DNA from 2 places in the Lysinibacillus sp. NPDC059133 genome. Region 1 is predicted to be linked to the other one. Evidence: predicted binding sites of a transcription regulator. Region 1 holds the regulator's gene; the other holds the start of a gene.
The links. The regulator Rex, encoded in region 1, represses fermentation and respiration genes when NADH is low (regulators of the CRP and FNR family bind a similar motif). The targets are predictions, from matches to a motif close to TTGTGAAATATTTCACAA.
Positions count from the first base shown of each region.

Region 1 (8,611 bases):
TTTATTTGTTGGAGTAGATGTAGATGTTTTTTGGCATAAAATCGTAGAGGTGCTAGGTGATTATGCGCAACGCATCCCGTATAGTCATGACTTGCCACGAGCAAGTGAAACAGTACGATTAGCGACGAAAGTGGAGCTACCAAGTGTGGATGCTGTTCATCATTTTGTACCGCAATACAAACGTATTGCAGAGGCGGAGGCGAATTGGCTGAAGGAACAAAAGGAGAAAGCACATGAGTAGTAATGTAATATATCGTAAAATGGTAACTGAAGATGTCCCAGCAGTGTATGAAATTGAACTTGCTACATTTTCTACACCATGGACATTAGACTCTTTTTATTATGAAGTACATGAAAACCAGTATGCACATTATGTGTTAGCTATAGATGACGATAATAACATTATCGGTTTTTGTGGAATGTGGATGGTTATAGACGCAGCGCAAATTACGAACGTAGCCGTTATAGAGGCTGCTCGCGGTCGCGGAATTGGTGAAGGATTAATGCGAGAGGCAATACGTATTGCTAAAGACCATAGTATGGAAGTCATGAGTTTAGAAGTACGAGTAACAAATACAGTTGCTCAAAATCTTTATCGAAAGCTTGATTTCCAAGACGGTGGCATACGAAAAGGCTATTATACAGATAACGGGGAGGATGCCCTTGTCATGTGGGTGAATTTATGATGGAAGATCGAATTATATTAGCAATAGAATCAAGCTGTGATGAAACAGCAGCAGCGATTATTCGAAATGGCTCTGAAATTGTTTCAAATGTGGTTGCATCTCAAATAGAAAGTCATAAACGATTTGGTGGGGTTGTACCTGAAATTGCATCTCGTCATCATGTTGAGCAAATTACAGTGGTCATAGAAGAAGCATTAGCACAGGCAAATATGAAGCCAACGGATTTAGATGCTGTGGCAGTTACTGAAGGCCCTGGTCTTGTAGGTGCATTGTTAATTGGGATTAATGCCGCGAAGGCCTTTGCATTTGCCAATGATTTACCGATGATCGGTGTGCATCATATAGCTGGACATATATATGCTAATGCACTAGTGCAGCCGATGGAATTCCCATTATTAGCGCTAGTTGTATCAGGTGGCCATACAGAGCTAGTTTATATGAAAGAACATGGCTCTTTTGAAGTCATTGGTGAGACGAGAGATGATGCAGCTGGTGAAGCTTATGATAAGGTTGCACGTGTTTTAGGTTTACCGTATCCTGGCGGCCCGCGAATTGATCAATTAGCACATGAGGGAGATGAGGCTGTATCCTTCCCAAGAGTGTGGTTAGAGGAAGGTTCTTATGATTTTAGCTTTAGCGGCTTGAAATCAGCAGTTATTAATTATAAGCATAATATGGATCAGCGTGGAGAAGAGATTTCTCCGACTGCCGTTGCCAAAGGATTTCAGGATAGCGTAGTTGAAGTGCTAACAGCAAAAACATTACGGGCAGCACGTGAATATAAAGTGAAACAGGTTATTGCAGCTGGAGGTGTAGCGGCAAATAAAGGTTTACGTACATCACTTGAGTCTGTATTTGTGGAAGAAGGTATTCCGTTGTATGTACCACCATTAAAGCTGTGTACAGATAATGCCGCTATGATAGGGGCAGCAGCAACACCAATGTTTGAAGCAGGTAATCGTGGTAATTTATCAATGAATGGTCGCCCTGGAATGGAGTTAAAATCCTGGGTGTAACTTATTTCAGCGGGTGTCCAAACACCCGCTAAAATAGAGGAACTCAGTCTAAGAACGCCACGTCCTGTGGCAACGACTGAGTGACCAACTTCGTGCTGTTGCCGCTGACGCTTTGCTTTCGCGCAGATAAAACCCTTTTGCTGTCGCTTCGCTTTCGCACAGACAAAACACGTTGCTGCCGCTGCGTTAGCACTACGCTTTCGCGCAAAAAACATCTGTTGCTGGCGCTACGTTAGCACTGCGCTTTCGCACAAAAAACATCTGCAGGCCTAAGCACAAAGCCGATTCTGGACGCAATTATACTGAGGCATAATTGATTATAGAAAAAGAGGCATTTTAGATTGGATTCTAAAATACCTCTTTTTTGCTTTTATGAAAAAATTGTTGAGAAAACAGTGTATATAAGAAGATTTAAATCTAATTAGTTGACAAATTTTTCAGAAAATTATCCACAGGCAGGACGGAAATTAAAGAGCGAACATCCGTACTTATGCACAAAGTGTTGATAACTTGTGTATAACTTGTGATTATTCAATATATAGTAGCCTGTTTTGCACAGAATGATGTGAATAAAATATTTTTGAATTGTGGACAATGTGGAAAAGTCTGTTGATATGTTGGTATTACTAGATTTATAGTGTGTATAAAGTTGTGGGCATTTTTTGTCGAAAAATAGCACTTGACCAATATATATGAGAAATTAAGGCGAGTAAAGTAAAAAGCCATGTGACACGGCACATGGCTTTACAAGACGCCTACCTTAAAATTGGCAAAAGAAAGAAGCTCGGTAGGGGATGTTATAAAGTAATATTTTCAAGTTCTTCACTTAGCTCCAGCCATTCCATTTCAAACAACTCGTACTGTTCCTTAGAAGTGGATAATTCATCCTGGAGCTGTGAAATTTTTTCGTGGTCTGTGAAAATCTCAGGATCGCAAAGAGCTTCCTCTAAGCGAGCTATTTCAAGATTTACTTGCTGCATTTTCCCTTCTAGTTCCTCAAGCGCGCGTCTAATTTGACGTTCTCGTTTTTTAGCCTCTTTATCAATTTTAGAGGTAGAGATCTTCTCAGATACGTCAGCTTGTACTTGCAGTTGAGCAGCAGCCTTCATTTGGGCAATTTCTAGTAGCTCTTGTTTCTTCTCAAGATAATAATCATAGTCACCTAAGTACTCAAAGGAACCATCACCAGACAGTTCGATTACTTTAGTAGCGATTCGATTGATGAAATATCGGTCATGCGATACGAATAAGAGCGTTCCAGGATAATCGATCAGTGCGTTTTCCAGTATCTCTTTACTATCTAAGTCTAAGTGATTGGTAGGCTCATCGAGAATTAAGAAATTTGCCTTTTGCATCATTAACTTAGCTAATGCAAGTCTAGCCTTTTCTCCACCAGATAAAGACGACACGATTTTATCTACATCAACTCCACTGAATAAGAAACGGCCTAGCACTGTGCGGATATCTTTTTCATTCATTAAAGGCCATTCATCCCATAGCTCTTTTAGAACACTTTTATTACTCGATAGTTTTGCCTGTTCTTGATCATAATAACTAATTTGAACATTTGTACCATGGCGAATCTCTCCAGAGAGTGGTAGCAAATCTTTGACAATGGTTTTTAATAAAGTTGATTTACCAACACCATTTGGTCCAACAAGTGCAATGCGATCTTCTCGGAAAGTGCGTAGCGTGATGCCGTTTGATATTTTCTTATCATCATAACCTATCGTTAAGTCATCGATAGATAATACATCGTTACCACTTTGACGTTCAATTGTAAAACCGAAGCTTGCAGACTTTTCATCACCTTCAGGAGAGTCCATCCATTCTGTTCGTTCGAGCATTTTACGACGACTTTGTGCCATTTTAGTAGTAGAAGCACGAGCAATATTTTTTTGAATAAATTCCTCAAGCTTGGCCTTTTCATCTTGCTGTCGCTCATAAAGCTTCAAATCACGCTCATAATTTTTCGCTTTTTCATCTAAATAGGCACTATAATTGCCTGTATATTTTGTGACACGATGACGAGATACTTCGTAGACAATGGAAACAACCTGGTCTAAGAAGTAGCGGTCATGGGAAACAATTAGAATAGCCCCTTCATAGCCCTTTAAATATGATTCCAACCAAGAGAGGGTTTCAATATCTAAATGGTTAGTAGGTTCATCAAGGATTAATAGGTCAGGTTTACTTAAAAGAAGCTTAGCAAGTGCTAACCGAGTACGTTGTCCACCTGACAGTGAGCTAATTGACTTTTGGTAATCCTCAGGGTAAAACTGCATGCCATGAAGCACAGAACGTGTATCAGATTCATATTGATAGCCACCCGCATCCTTAAAAGTATGCTGTAAATGATCGTATTCAGACATTATTTTTGCATATAAAGTAGGATTTTCATAAACAACTGGGTCGGCCATTTGTTGTTCTAATGATCGTAGTGTTTGTTCTTGGGCGATAAGTGGCTCAAAAATTGTCATCATTTCATCCCAAATCGAAAATGTTGAGTTTAAACCAGCATGTTGCTCTAGGTATCCAATTTGTATACCTTTCGGGATAATAATATCGCCAGAGTCATATGACATTTGACCAGCAATTATTTTAAGTAAAGTGGATTTGCCAGCACCGTTACGACCTACTAATGCAACGCGGTCGCGATGTTGAACTTCTAATTTTACGCCACTTAAAATTTCATCTGCAAGGAAGGATTTATATAGTTGATTGACCTGTAAAACAATCATTCTTGACACCTCAATTCTTCCTTAGTGTAATGGATGAGCGATTGGCTTGCAATGTCGATGCTTTACTTATTCCAAGCTGTCATGTAAGATTGAAACGATTTCCCTTTATTTAGTGGTGTAAAAGCGCTATTAACTAAAGGAAAATCCTCCAGTGAAATATTATAAACTTAGAAATATAAAGCATGTATCATAAATAGAGCTTGATACATTTTAAGGAGGAAAAAGTTTGAAACAAGAATTAAAAATTCCGCAAGCCACTACGAAAAGACTTCCTCTTTACTATCGTTTTATCCAAAACTTTGCACAGGAAGGCATGGAACGCATTTCTTCGAAGGAACTAAGTGAAGCGATGAAAATTGATTCTGCAACTATTCGCCGAGATTTTTCTTATTTTGGTGCTCTTGGGAAAAAGGGATATGGCTATGATGTGCAGCATCTCTTACAGTTTTTTAGCCAAACGCTCGATCAACATGAAGCGACAAAAGTAGCGTTAATTGGTGTAGGGAATTTAGGTAGTGCTTTATTAAAATACAATTTCCAAAAAAATCATAATACTCACATCGTTGTGGCATTTGATTCAAAGGCCCCAAAAGAAGGGAAAATGATTAGCAATATTCCTGTTTTTCACCCTGACTTATTGGAAGAGAAGTATGCAGAATATGGAGCGGAGCTTGCAATTTTAACTGTTTCACCACGCTCTGCACAGAAAATGGCTGATAGATTAGCAGCGATGAACGCAAAAGGAATTTTGAACTTTACGCCAGAGCGTATTACTGTACCAGATAAAATGCAACTTTTAACAATTGATTTGTCGGTAGAATTGCAGGCACTCATTTATTTAATTCGTAATCAGGAATAGTGATAATTGTACATAATTTAACTTCTTTCAGCGGGTGTCGAAACACCCGCTGAAATAGAGGAACTCAGGCTAAGAACTTCACATCCTGTGAAAACGCCTGAGTGACCAGCATCGTGCTGGCCTAAAGCCTCCGGCGGATGTCACGGAAATCGGAAAGGAGTTAATAAAGGATGTTAGCCTAAAATCATCGCATTCATGTGATAACGGCTAACTGACCTGCGTCGGTGCCGCTGCCGCTACGCTTTCGCGCAAAAAACATCTGCAGGCCTAAGCACAAAGCCGATTCCGGACGCAATTATGCCGAGGCATAATTGATAGTATAGCTCTCACAGTTTCTGTAAAATAAATATGAAGTAAAATGTGAGAGTGACTAAAAACTTTCACATATAATTAGTTAGCAAAATGGCGAATTATGCGTTAAAATGATGGATATAAAGAGGAGGTGGCTTTAATGGGTGGGATAGGTCCTATGAGCCTCATTATTATCGGAATTGTCGCATTACTAATTTTTGGTCCTAAGAAGTTACCAGAGCTTGGTAAAGCATTTGGTTCAACATTACGTGAATTTAAAAATGCTACTAAAGGTTTAGCCGACGATGATGATGATGACAAGAAAAAGAAAGAATTAGATAAGTAAGTTAGGATGTTTGAGGAATGAATCCAAAAGATCTAACTGTCATTGAACATATAGAAGAATTAAGAAAACGGCTTTTCATTGTTGCCGTTTTCTTTGTTCTCGCTATGGCTGGCGGCTTCTTTGTGGCAAAGCCGCTTGTTAAATACCTTCAAATTACTGGAGAGTCTTACAATATAACACTTCATGCATTTGATGTAGTAACACCACTTGCAATTTATATCCAAGTCGTTTTTTTAATAGCATTTATTCTATCTTCGCCGGTATTGATGTACCAATTGTGGGCTTTTATTAGTCCAGGATTAAGGGACGTAGAACGAAAAGCAACTTTAAGCTATATACCGTATTCATTTTTATTATTTTTAGCAGGGTTGTCCTTTTCATATTTTTTACTATTCCCTTATGTCATAAAGTTTATGATGAATTTATCAAATGAATTGGAAATTCAGCAAACGATTGGCATACATGAATATTTTACGTTTTTATTTAAGCTTACAATTCCGTTTGGTTTCCTATTCCAATTACCGATTGTAGTCCTGTTCTTTTCGCGTATTGGGATTTTATCTCCTGAGTTACTAATTCGTATTCGTAAGTACTCATACTTTGGTTTATTTGTATGTGCTGCTTTAATCGCACCGCCTGAATTAGCTTCGCACTTAATGGTTTCAGTACCGTTGTTTGTTCTTTATGAAATTAGCATTATGATTTCTCGTATTGGCTATAAGAAATACTTAAAATCAGAGGAAATGCGGATGAAGGAAGAACAAGAAGCTGAGCAAAAACGCCAGATTGAAGATGCGCTTGAACAGCAGAGACGTCAAATCGAAGAATTGAATCAATAATAATAGAAGCTCGATGCTAATTAATAGCATCGAGCTTTTTCGTCAGCTTAACTTTAACTAAAAATCAGTGGGAAGAAAAACTCCCACTGATTTTTATTGCATTTTTTCTAGTTCTTGAAGAAACTTTTGCAATGGTTCTGCATACACTTGTACAAGTGTCACAAAACCATTCAGCATGACGTGAGCGATAATAGACGTCCAAATGCGTTTCGTTTTGTGATATAAGAAGGCAAAAATCAATCCACAAATTGTATAAAGTAAGATATGTGTGAAGTCGTTATGAATAAGTGCAAAGAAAATGGCGCTTACTATAGCGGCTACCCAGAAATTAGTTGTTTGGACAAGCGATCCAAAAATCACACGGCGGAAGACGAACTCTTCTAATATTGGCCCAAATACGACAATCGCTAATATCGCAATAGGAGCACCTTTTGCAATATCTACAATATCAGCTGTGTTTTGCGATCCTCCTTGGATGCCGAATATAGCCATTTCGATAGCTGCACCAATCATTTGGCCAATGAAAACTAAGAAGAAACCAATAATTCCCCACATAATTGATAGCGGTATCGTTTCTTTCTTTCCTTGATAAATATCCCAAAATGTTTTATCGCGAGATGTTATGATTAAGCTTACAATTAACGCAATGGCAAAGCTAAGTGCGATATACCAGCCTTGCGTAAGTGGAGCAGCTTGCTCACTAGGTAAACCTGTTGTACTCATAACAAGCTTGTGAAACGGTTTTGCCAGCCATCTACCTGATAGTTGCATGAGGATATAGATCAGTAAAACATAAAGGGCTGTTTTTTTATGTTTATTTATTTTTTGAGAATTGGTCACAGTCAAAATCCTTTCCATTCAATATGCTACCTTTCTATTGTAGAGGAATATGGAAAGAAAACAAAATTTTTCGAAGTTCTGACTTGCAAAAAAAAGTTTGATTGATTATCATAATAATTGAGTTAGCACTCGGATAGGTAGAGTGCTAATGAACTTAAACTTATATTTAATTAATAGGAGGTTGTTTCACTTGTTAAGACCACTAGGAGATCGTATTGTTATCGAACTAATCGAGGTAGAAGAAAAATCTGCATTCGGTATTGTGCTGCCAGACTCTGCAAAAGAAAAGCCACAAGAAGGTAAAGTTGTAGCAGTTGGGACAGGTCGTATATTAGAGACCGGACAACGTGTAGAACTTGACGTTAAAGTAGACGACCGCATTATTTTCTCTAAATACTCTGGTACAGAAGTTAAATATGAAGGTAATGAATACCTAATTTTACGTGAAAGCGATATTCTCGCAATTATTGAATAGGTTCATATTTTTTTAGTTTATTAAAGTGAATGCCTTTAGTGATTGTCACAGTTAATTAAATGAATTAGTGACAATGACAGTATGGCGAAATTTCTATAAATATATTGATGAAGCTTAACGAATATTCCATTTCAGGAGGGTAAATTCAAATGGCAAAAGATATTAAATTCTCAGAAGAAGCTCGTTCATTAATGCTACAAGGTGTAGATAAATTAGCAAACGCAGTAAAAATTACTCTAGGGCCAAAAGGTCGTAACGTAGTTTTAGAAAAAAAATTCGGTTCACCACTTATTACAAATGATGGTGTAACAATTGCAAAAGAAATCGAGCTAGAAAATCCATACGAAAACATGGGTGCGAAATTAGTAGCAGAAGTTGCTTCTAAAACAAACGAAATCGCTGGTGACGGTACAACAACTGCAACAGTATTAGCTCAAGCAATTATTCGTGAAGGCTTGAAAAACGTAACAGCTGGTGCAAATCCTGTAGGCATTCGTAAAGGGATCGACAAAGCAGTT
Region 1 is NZ_JBHZDH010000031.1:45,914-54,524, reverse strand. Features, by position in the region: gene tsaB (tRNA (adenosine(37)-N6)-threonylcarbamoyltransferase complex dimerization subunit type 1 TsaB) at 1-241, shown strand, start outside; gene rimI (ribosomal protein S18-alanine N-acetyltransferase) at 234-686, shown strand; gene tsaD (tRNA (adenosine(37)-N6)-threonylcarbamoyltransferase complex transferase subunit TsaD) at 683-1,702, shown strand; gene ACFXN8_RS16255 (ABC transporter ATP-binding protein) at 2,500-4,443, opposite strand; gene ACFXN8_RS16250 (redox-sensing transcriptional repressor Rex) at 4,670-5,302, shown strand; gene ACFXN8_RS16245 (twin-arginine translocase TatA/TatE family subunit) at 5,754-5,939, shown strand; gene tatC (twin-arginine translocase subunit TatC) at 5,957-6,778, shown strand; gene ACFXN8_RS16235 (CPBP family intramembrane glutamic endopeptidase) at 6,872-7,636, opposite strand; gene groES (co-chaperone GroES) at 7,809-8,093, shown strand; gene groL (chaperonin GroEL) at 8,243-8,611, shown strand, end outside.

Region 2 (8,611 bases), on a different contig from region 1:
ATGCTAGGACAGCTTGCTTATTACTTAAAAGCAGTAGAAATGATTCCATCAATCAAAGCTTCCCACATGCGTATCGAATATGATGGTGAAGTGTTTGATGGAGATGCCATGATGTTTTTATGTGGCTTAACAAATTCAGTAGGTGGCTTTGAAAAGCTTGCACCTGACGCAAGTATTAATGATGGCTACTTTACGCTATTAGTATTGAAAAAAGTAAGCCTGCCTGAATTTATTCAGCTTGCTGCGATGGCTTTAAGGGGCGAGCATTTGAATGATGATCGTGTAATTTATAAAAAGGCAAGTGTCGTCAAAGTATCTACTGAAGATGAAATTCATTTAAACTTGGATGGTGAATATGGTGGGGACGCGCCTGCAACATTTGAAAACTTAAAGCGCCATATTGAAATTTTTGCTCCACTAGCAGATATTCGTGAAGAAGACCGTATATAACGAACATTAAAACAAGGCTCTCTTCAATTTAGGAGAGAGCCTTGTTAGAGCTTGCTCAATTGAATTTCTGGGATATTAATGGTTTAAACACCATATATATGAATATTACATTCCTTTAATTGGTATTGTGAATGAATTAAGAAAAATGTTTGGCAAATGTGCGTATATTACTTGAACAAAATTTGAAACCTTTATAATAGGCCGAAATTCCGGTCCATTATAAAGGTTTTTTTCGTTGCAATAGTGGAAAATGGGGGTAGAGATAAGGGAAAGGAAGTGTTGCCTTTGTATAAGTCACAGGAAAGAAAGCTCATTTGGCTAAGCTTTGGTGTTGGAATTATCATGCTACTTTCCATACTTGGAAGAATATTTGGAGGTTAGGGGGGCAATGAAATGGTGAATGAATCAGCAGTCTTTTGGAGTAGAGCATTAACGGAGCTAACCTTATCGTTCCATATTATTTATGCAACGATTGGTGTGGGTGTCCCATTAATGATTATGATTGCGCAATGGACTGGGTATAAAAAGAACGATGAGCACTATATTTTAATGGCAAGACGTTGGGCACGAGGTTTTGTCATTACAGTTGCAGTCGGAGTTGTAACAGGGACAGCAATTGGCTTACAGTTGTCTTTACTATGGCCGAATTTTATGCAGCTTGCCGGCCAAACAATTGCATTACCACTTTTTATGGAAACGTTTGCATTTTTCTTTGAAGCCATCTTCCTAGGCATCTACTTATATACTTGGGATCGCTTCGATAGTCAGAAAAAGCATATGCTACTATTAATTCCGGTTGCTGTCGGTGCATCAATGTCAGCTGTGTTTATAACAATTGTCAATGCGTTTATGAATGCGCCACAAGGATTTGACATTGTGGACGGCCAGCTTGTGAATATTCAACCTTTTTTAGCCATGTTTAATCCAGCGATGCCGACAAAGGTAGCGCATGTTCTCGTTACAGCCTACATGACGTCCGCATTTGTGTTAGCATCTATTGCAGGATACCGTCTACTTAGAGGTTCTAAGCATGTATACCATAAAAAATCCTTATACCTACTTATGAAGATTGGTCTCATTTTCTCCATTGCATCAGCGATTATTGGAGACTTTTCAGGTAAATATTTAGCAGAATATCAGCCAGAAAAACTAGCTGCAGCTGAGTGGCATTTTGAAACGGGAGATAAAGCTTCTCTTATCCTATTTGGTGTATTAAATGATGAAGAAGTAAAATATGCTATTAAAGTACCTTATGCTTTGAGTGTTTTAGCACATAATAATCCAAATGCAGAGGTAATTGGCTTAGATCAATTTGCTAAAGAAGATCGACCACCGCTGTATATTCATTACCTCTTTGATCTCATGGTGATGATTGGCATGTTCATGGCATTCGTTTCACTGCTTTACGTAACCGGGAAAGCACGTGATTGGCAGTTTATTCATAGACGTTGGTTTAGATGGATTGTTGTTGCAGGTGGACCACTTTCCATTATTGCAATTGAAGCAGGATGGTGGCTTGCCGAAGTGGGACGACAGCCTTGGATCTTATATGGATTAATGCGAACACCAGAAGGGGCCACAACGAGTGACCATGTGGATTTAATGATGCTATTGTTTACCGGCGTATATGCCGTATTAGCAGTAGGCAGTATGGTGGTTTTAATTCGTATGTTCAAAAAGAATCCAATTGAGCGAGAAATAGAAGATCGCCATGCTGATAAAGGCGGTGACATCTTATGACATTAGAGATTTTAGGTATTTCAGTGTTATGGATTTTCCTATTTGGTTATGTCATTGTAGCTTCAATCGATTTTGGTGCAGGCTTTTTTAATGCCTACAGTCTACTCATCGGAAAAAATCACATTTTAACGAATATTATTAAGCGTTATTTATCACCTGTTTGGGAAGTAACCAATGTCTTTTTAGTATTCTTCTTTGTGGGGATTGTTGGATTTTTCCCACAAACAGCTTTCTATTATGGAACGATTTTACTTGTCCCAGTAAGTATTTCACTAGTGCTCCTTGCAATACGAGGCTCCTACTATGCGTTTGAATCATATGGTGCACGTGGGCATATCGGTTACACGTTGACGTATGGTGTAGCAGGCTTACTCATTCCAGCCTCACTCTCTGTTGTATTCGCGATTGCTGCTGGTGGCTATGTTGATATTGTTGATGGGCAACCTGTCCTAAACTATTGGACATTGTATACGAGCCCATTTGCTTGGAGTATTGTCGTGTTGAGCATTGCAGCTGTACTTTATATTTCAGCCGTGTTTTTAACTTGGTATGCTCATAAAGCAAAGGATCGAGAAGCCACAAATTTAATGAGAAGATACGCACTTGCTTGGGCGATACCATTAATGGTGAGTGCGCTCGGCATTATGTACGAAATGAAATTTATCAACCCTGAAAGTTACAATAACATGGTTAATTTATGGTGGATGTTTGCCATTTCAGCCGTGTTATTTATTGTTACTGTAATATTGATATGGATGAGGAAAAATTATGGTCTTGCGGTTAGTTTATTGATTGCCCAATTTGCAGTGGCATTCTTCGCATACGGAATCGCTCAATATCCATATTTACTGTATCCGTATTTAACAATTTACGATAGCTTTACAAGTACACAAATGGCGATTGCACTCGTCATTGCGTTTATTTTAGGACTGTGTCTACTGATTCCATCACTGTTCTTGTTGTTGAAATTATTCCTCTTCAACAAAAAATATGTGACAGGAAAAGAAGACAATCACGCATAGGAGGGATACAACTATGGCAAGTTTTTTGATTTTTTATGCACCATTTATAGTCGTCATCCTAGGTGTAGTCGCAGCTTTCTGGTGGGCACCTAGAGATTACCATACAGTAAGGAAAGAGGAGAAGAGTCGCGAATAGCGGCTCTTTTTTCTAATCGTGTAAAGGCGATCCGTTTGAGGAGAGCTGATCATATTCTTGCCTTACCCGAGCAGTTTGGGGAGAGAGCGGATTACATTTTCGGCATACCCAATCAGTTGGTGGCCAGAGCTGATCTCACTTTCTCAATACATCTGAGCCGTTAATATGAAGCCTTGTTCTTTTTTCATCCGCCACAACATGCTACAATAAAGAGATTGAAATGGAGGATGTACGAATGTCAGCACCCGTGAAAAAAAATGACCGACTAACAGTTTATATAGAAGATTTAACACATGATGGCAATGGCGTCGCAAAGGTCGATGGCTATCCATTATTTATCCAAGGTGCACTTCCTAATGAAACGGCGGAAGTACATGTTGTAAAAACGTTAAAAAATTACGGCTTCGCGAAGGTTGCAGAAATTCTCAAGCCATCGCCAGATCGTGTAGATGCACCTTGTGAATATTTCAAGCAATGTGGCGGCTGCCAATTACAACACCTGTCTTATGAAGGACAGTTAAAATGGAAAGAAAACATGGTGCGTAATGTCATGCAGCGCATTGGTAAAATTGATGCGCCTGTCCTACCTGTGAAGGGTATGGAAGAGCCTTGGCATTACCGTAATAAAGCACAAATACCTTTCTCCTCAAATGAAGCAGGACAAGCAATTGCTGGATTCTACAAAACGAAGTCTCATAGCATTGTGGATATGGAGCGTTGCTTAATTCAGACTGGGGAAGCGGACGCTATTCTTGCAAGTTTGAAAAAGGAACTAGCGGCAATCGGTGTCCGACCATACAACGAGCTATCGCATGAGGGAATGCTGCGCCACGTAGTTATTCGTAAGGCACGAGCAACTGGTGAAGTTATGGTTGTTCTCGTAACTAAAAAGAAGAAATTCCCGCAAAAAGAAGCCGCTGTTGCGACAATCCAGAAGCTTGTCCCGAATGTCACATCCATTATGCAAAACGTTAACAGCGACAAAACGAACGTTATTTTCGGTGATGAAACCGTGAATCTATGGGGCGAGGACGTTATTATTGATACAATTGGCGATGTTCGCTTTGAAATTTCAGCCCGTTCATTTTATCAAGTAAACCCTGAGCAAACGGAAGTCCTATACAAACAAGCATTAGACTACGCTGACTTACAAGGTGATGAACGAGTTATTGATGCTTACTGTGGTATAGGCACAATTTCATTATTCCTTGCACAACAAGCAAAGGCTGTTATGGGTGTTGAAATTGTACCGCAAGCGATTGAAGATGCAAAACGCAATGCAGAATTAAATGGTTTCACTAATACGTATTTTGAGGCAGGTCCAGCAGAGGAAGTTATTCCACGTTGGTATAAGGAAGGCAAAGAAGCGGATGTTTTAGTAGTTGACCCACCACGCAAAGGCTGCGATGAGGCGCTTCTAAAGACGATTTTAGAGCAACGTCCAAAGCGTGTTGTTTATGTGTCTTGTAATCCAGCTACACTAGCACGTGACCTTCGAATTTTGGAGGATGGGGGCTATCAAACACAGGAGATTCAACCTGTAGATATGTTCCCGCATTCGACGCATGTGGAGGTTGTTACGGAACTAACTCTAAAGGAGCGATCATAATGGACGCAGCAAAAAAATGGCTCTCTATCCCGAAAGATATCAGAGAAATGCTCGTAAAAAACGTATTTTGTGGCAATTGTGGTGTAACAGCAATTGTGAAGTACACGATACAAGAGGGAGAATATGCCCCTGTATTGAAGGGGAAATGCAAGACTTGTGGTAGGGATGTTGCTCGGGTGATTGATTAGTAAATGATAGAACTCTGAAAGGATGGAGTGAATATTCCATCCTTTTTGTGTAAGCATGGAAGGGTTTTTAGTTGAATCATATGCTTGAATAGAAGAGGTTACTTTTGATATAGATGAAAATTAAAAATTATACACCTCATAATTGGTATCAGAACATTATAATAGGCAGTTCAAGAACGTGGGTTTGATTCAAAGGGGTTATAATTCGATTACTTTATGATAAATTAACCGTTATCTCGGATTGCTTTTTTATGTTTTTGGAATAAAGTGTCCACTATTTGGGGTTCAGTTCAAAAATCTATACCATTTGCTTTTTGTTTATAAACATACCATTCAGGACCGATTTTCGTTAAAATAAACATTGTCGATTTTCACAAATTATAAATGTATTTGTGTTTGATAATCAGTTCGAGCATGATATAAGTGTAAAAGAAGCGGAACATTTGGCTTTATATTGTTTGACCAAGAGTTTGAAGATGTATCGATAGTGAGAGGATTTGAGTTTGACATGATAGATAATTTTTGGCGTGACTTACCACGACCATTTTTTGTACTTGCACCAATGGAAGATGTGACAGATGTTGTTTTTCGTCACGTAGTAAGTGAAGCTGGTCGACCGGACGTATTTTTCACAGAGTTTACAAACTCGGATAGCTATTGTCATCCAGAGGGCATGAAAAGTGTGCGTGGCCGTTTGATTTTTACAGAAGATGAACAGCCGATGGTGGCACATATTTGGGGGGATAATCCTGAATATTTCCGTCAAATGAGTATTGGTCTGGCAGAGCTAGGATTTAAAGGCATCGATATTAATATGGGCTGCCCTGTCCCGAATGTGGCATCGAGAGGGAAAGGTAGCGGCCTTATTCTACGTCCAGACGTTGCAGCTGAGCTTATTCAAGCAGCAAAAGCGGGCGGACTGCCTGTTAGCGTGAAAACACGACTTGGCTATAATGATGTAAATGAGTGGGTAGAGTGGCTAACGCATATTTTACAACAGGATATTGCGAACCTTTCTATTCATTTACGTACAAGAAAGGAAATGAGCCAAGTAGATGCGCATTGGGAGCTAATTCCGGAAATTAAAAAATTACGTGACCGTATCGCACCAAATACGTTACTAACAATCAATGGAGACATTCCTGACCGCCAAACGGGGCTACAGCTTGCTGAACAATATGGCATTGATGGTGTTATGATCGGGCGAGGTATTTTTAAAAATCCTTTTGCTTTTGAAAAAGAGCCAAAAGAGCATAGCAGTAAAGAATACCTTGATCTTTTAAGACTGCAGCTTGATCTTCAAGATCAATATGCGGAAGCACTACCACGTTCCATCACAGGGCTTCATCGCTTTTTCAAAATTTATGTCAAAGGATTCCGTGGAGCGGGTGAATTAAGAAATCAATTGATGAACACGAAATCAACAGATGAAGTGCGTGCATTACTTGATAACTTTGGAAAAGAATGGGACGGGGACAATTAAATCAGAATGTATTGGCGGAAATAGCAAAGAGGGGCAAAGAACTCCTCTTTTTTGTTGCCTAATTCAGTTTTGTAAAGTACCTTATCTCTTCTTTATCCGTATAAAAGCTAACAGATGCGTATAGAGATAAGGCTGATTTATTTGTAGTTAATACCATGAGATTAGCTTTTTGTAGCTGATGAGACTTTGTTATAACTAACAAAAAACTACTAACGAACATAAATGGTTTCCCATCATAGGGGCTATCTATTTGTAAAGCATCAAGTACTAGATGATGTTTCAATTGACATATCGAGAATTATCGATATAATTTGGTTTATGGATCCAATTGAAGTGTTTAAGGCGTTATCCAACGAGTCGAGGTTACAAATTTTACAATGGTTCAAAGAGCCTGAAAAATATTTTGCGCCCCATGAAGGGATTGATATGAGAAAAATCGGGGTTTGTGTTTGTCAAGTCCAAGAGAGGCTGAATATGACACAGTCAACAGCTTCCCAGTATTTGTCCATCCTCCAACGAGCAGGTCTGATCAAAATGGAGCGGATAGGAAAATTTACGTATTACAAAAGAGATGAAGACAAAATACAAGAGATTGCAGATTTTTTCAAATGTGAACTATAATTTAGACTGAATACCTGAAACGTATTCAGTTTTTATTTCTAAATCACATCTACATATTGCGATATGTTTAATTGTGCTTTGTATTTTTCTCTAAAATCGGCTAGGGAGTTGAGATTTCATTTATGAACTATAATCTAGGCTGGATTCCTGTAACAGATTCAATTTTATCCTATAACACATCAATATATGTGTATTACGAAAGGAGTTAGTGAAAATGAAGATTGGAATTATTGGTGCGGGTCGCATGGCTCAGGCCGTAGGAAGGTTGGCCGCAAAGGCTGGTCATCAAGTCATGATGAGCAATTCAAGAGGACCAGAGAGCATCCTTGATCTGGGCGAGGCGATTGGTTGCAGCGTCGGTAGCATCGATGAAGCCGCAGCGTTCGGCGAAGTGGTCTTCGCTGCCATCCCTCTTCAGGCTTATCACGCCATCCCGGTGGAGCCTCTCTTTGGTAAGGTTGTGCTCAACCCGCAAAATTATTTCCCACACTTTGGGCGCATTTCGGAGCTGGAGAGAGGAATAATGACGACAGCCGAGCTATTAGCACAACACTTACCACAGTCGCGTATAGTCAAAGTGCTGAACTCGATCTTAGTGGAGGAGGTGGTGCCCGATGCACGACCTGCCGGTGCTCCGGATCGCCGCGCCCTTCCAATCGCGGGTGACGACAAAGACGCTAAGGAGATAGTAATTAGGCTCTTGGATCAGATAGGTTATGACGTGGTCGATGCTGGGCCACTCGCAGAGGGCTGGCGTTTCGAGCGACGGAAGCCTGTCTATTGTGTACCGTTAAACAAAAGTATGCTGGAACAAATGCTGTCTACTACTACTCGTGCTACGTTAATGCCCGAAGGACATTGGCATTATCATCGCGGAATTCGTGGCTAGTTAAGCGACGCGTTTCACTTGCTGTTGAACGCCTCAAGCTCAAATGCATGCATGGTCGCACGTATCTGTGTGCAGATCAATCTACCCGTAAAGGTCACTTGCAAGCGGTCCATGGCTACGGGAAAGAACCTTATACGTCAGCGACTGAATGCTCAAACAGCAATTTCAGTTTTATTTTTTAGTTATCAAATCGATATATTGGGATATGTAATTTTATCGAAATTTTTATAACATCAAATTTTTTTAATGCGAAATTGAAGAAGAGGAGCAAATCTTTATGACAGGTACATGGAAAATTTACTTATTGGCACTCGTCAGTTTTTTAGTCGGCACATCCGAGTATGTTATTTCGGGTATCTTAGATCAAATCTCGGATACATTGGGCATCTCCGTTACTTCGGCCGGGCAACTTGTTACGATTTTTTCTTTAGTATATGCAATCTGCACACCTGTGCTGATGGCGTTGACGGCAA
Region 2 is NZ_JBHZDH010000030.1:33,314-41,924, forward strand. Features, by position in the region: gene ACFXN8_RS15885 (diacylglycerol kinase) at 1-450, shown strand, start outside; gene ACFXN8_RS15890 (cytochrome ubiquinol oxidase subunit I) at 844-2,190, shown strand; gene ACFXN8_RS15895 (cytochrome d ubiquinol oxidase subunit II) at 2,187-3,212, shown strand; gene cydS (cytochrome bd oxidase small subunit CydS family protein) at 3,226-3,348, shown strand; gene rlmD (23S rRNA (uracil(1939)-C(5))-methyltransferase RlmD) at 3,584-4,957, shown strand; gene ACFXN8_RS15910 (hypothetical protein) at 4,957-5,145, shown strand; gene ACFXN8_RS15915 (tRNA dihydrouridine synthase) at 5,654-6,628, shown strand; gene ACFXN8_RS15920 (ArsR/SmtB family transcription factor) at 6,947-7,249, shown strand; gene ACFXN8_RS15925 (NADPH-dependent F420 reductase) at 7,458-8,138, shown strand; gene ACFXN8_RS15930 (MFS transporter) at 8,416-8,611, shown strand, end outside.
Region 2: ACFXN8_RS15890 (cytochrome ubiquinol oxidase subunit I) is a predicted target of Rex. The motif match lies at 576-593, and genes of this name have one in related genera.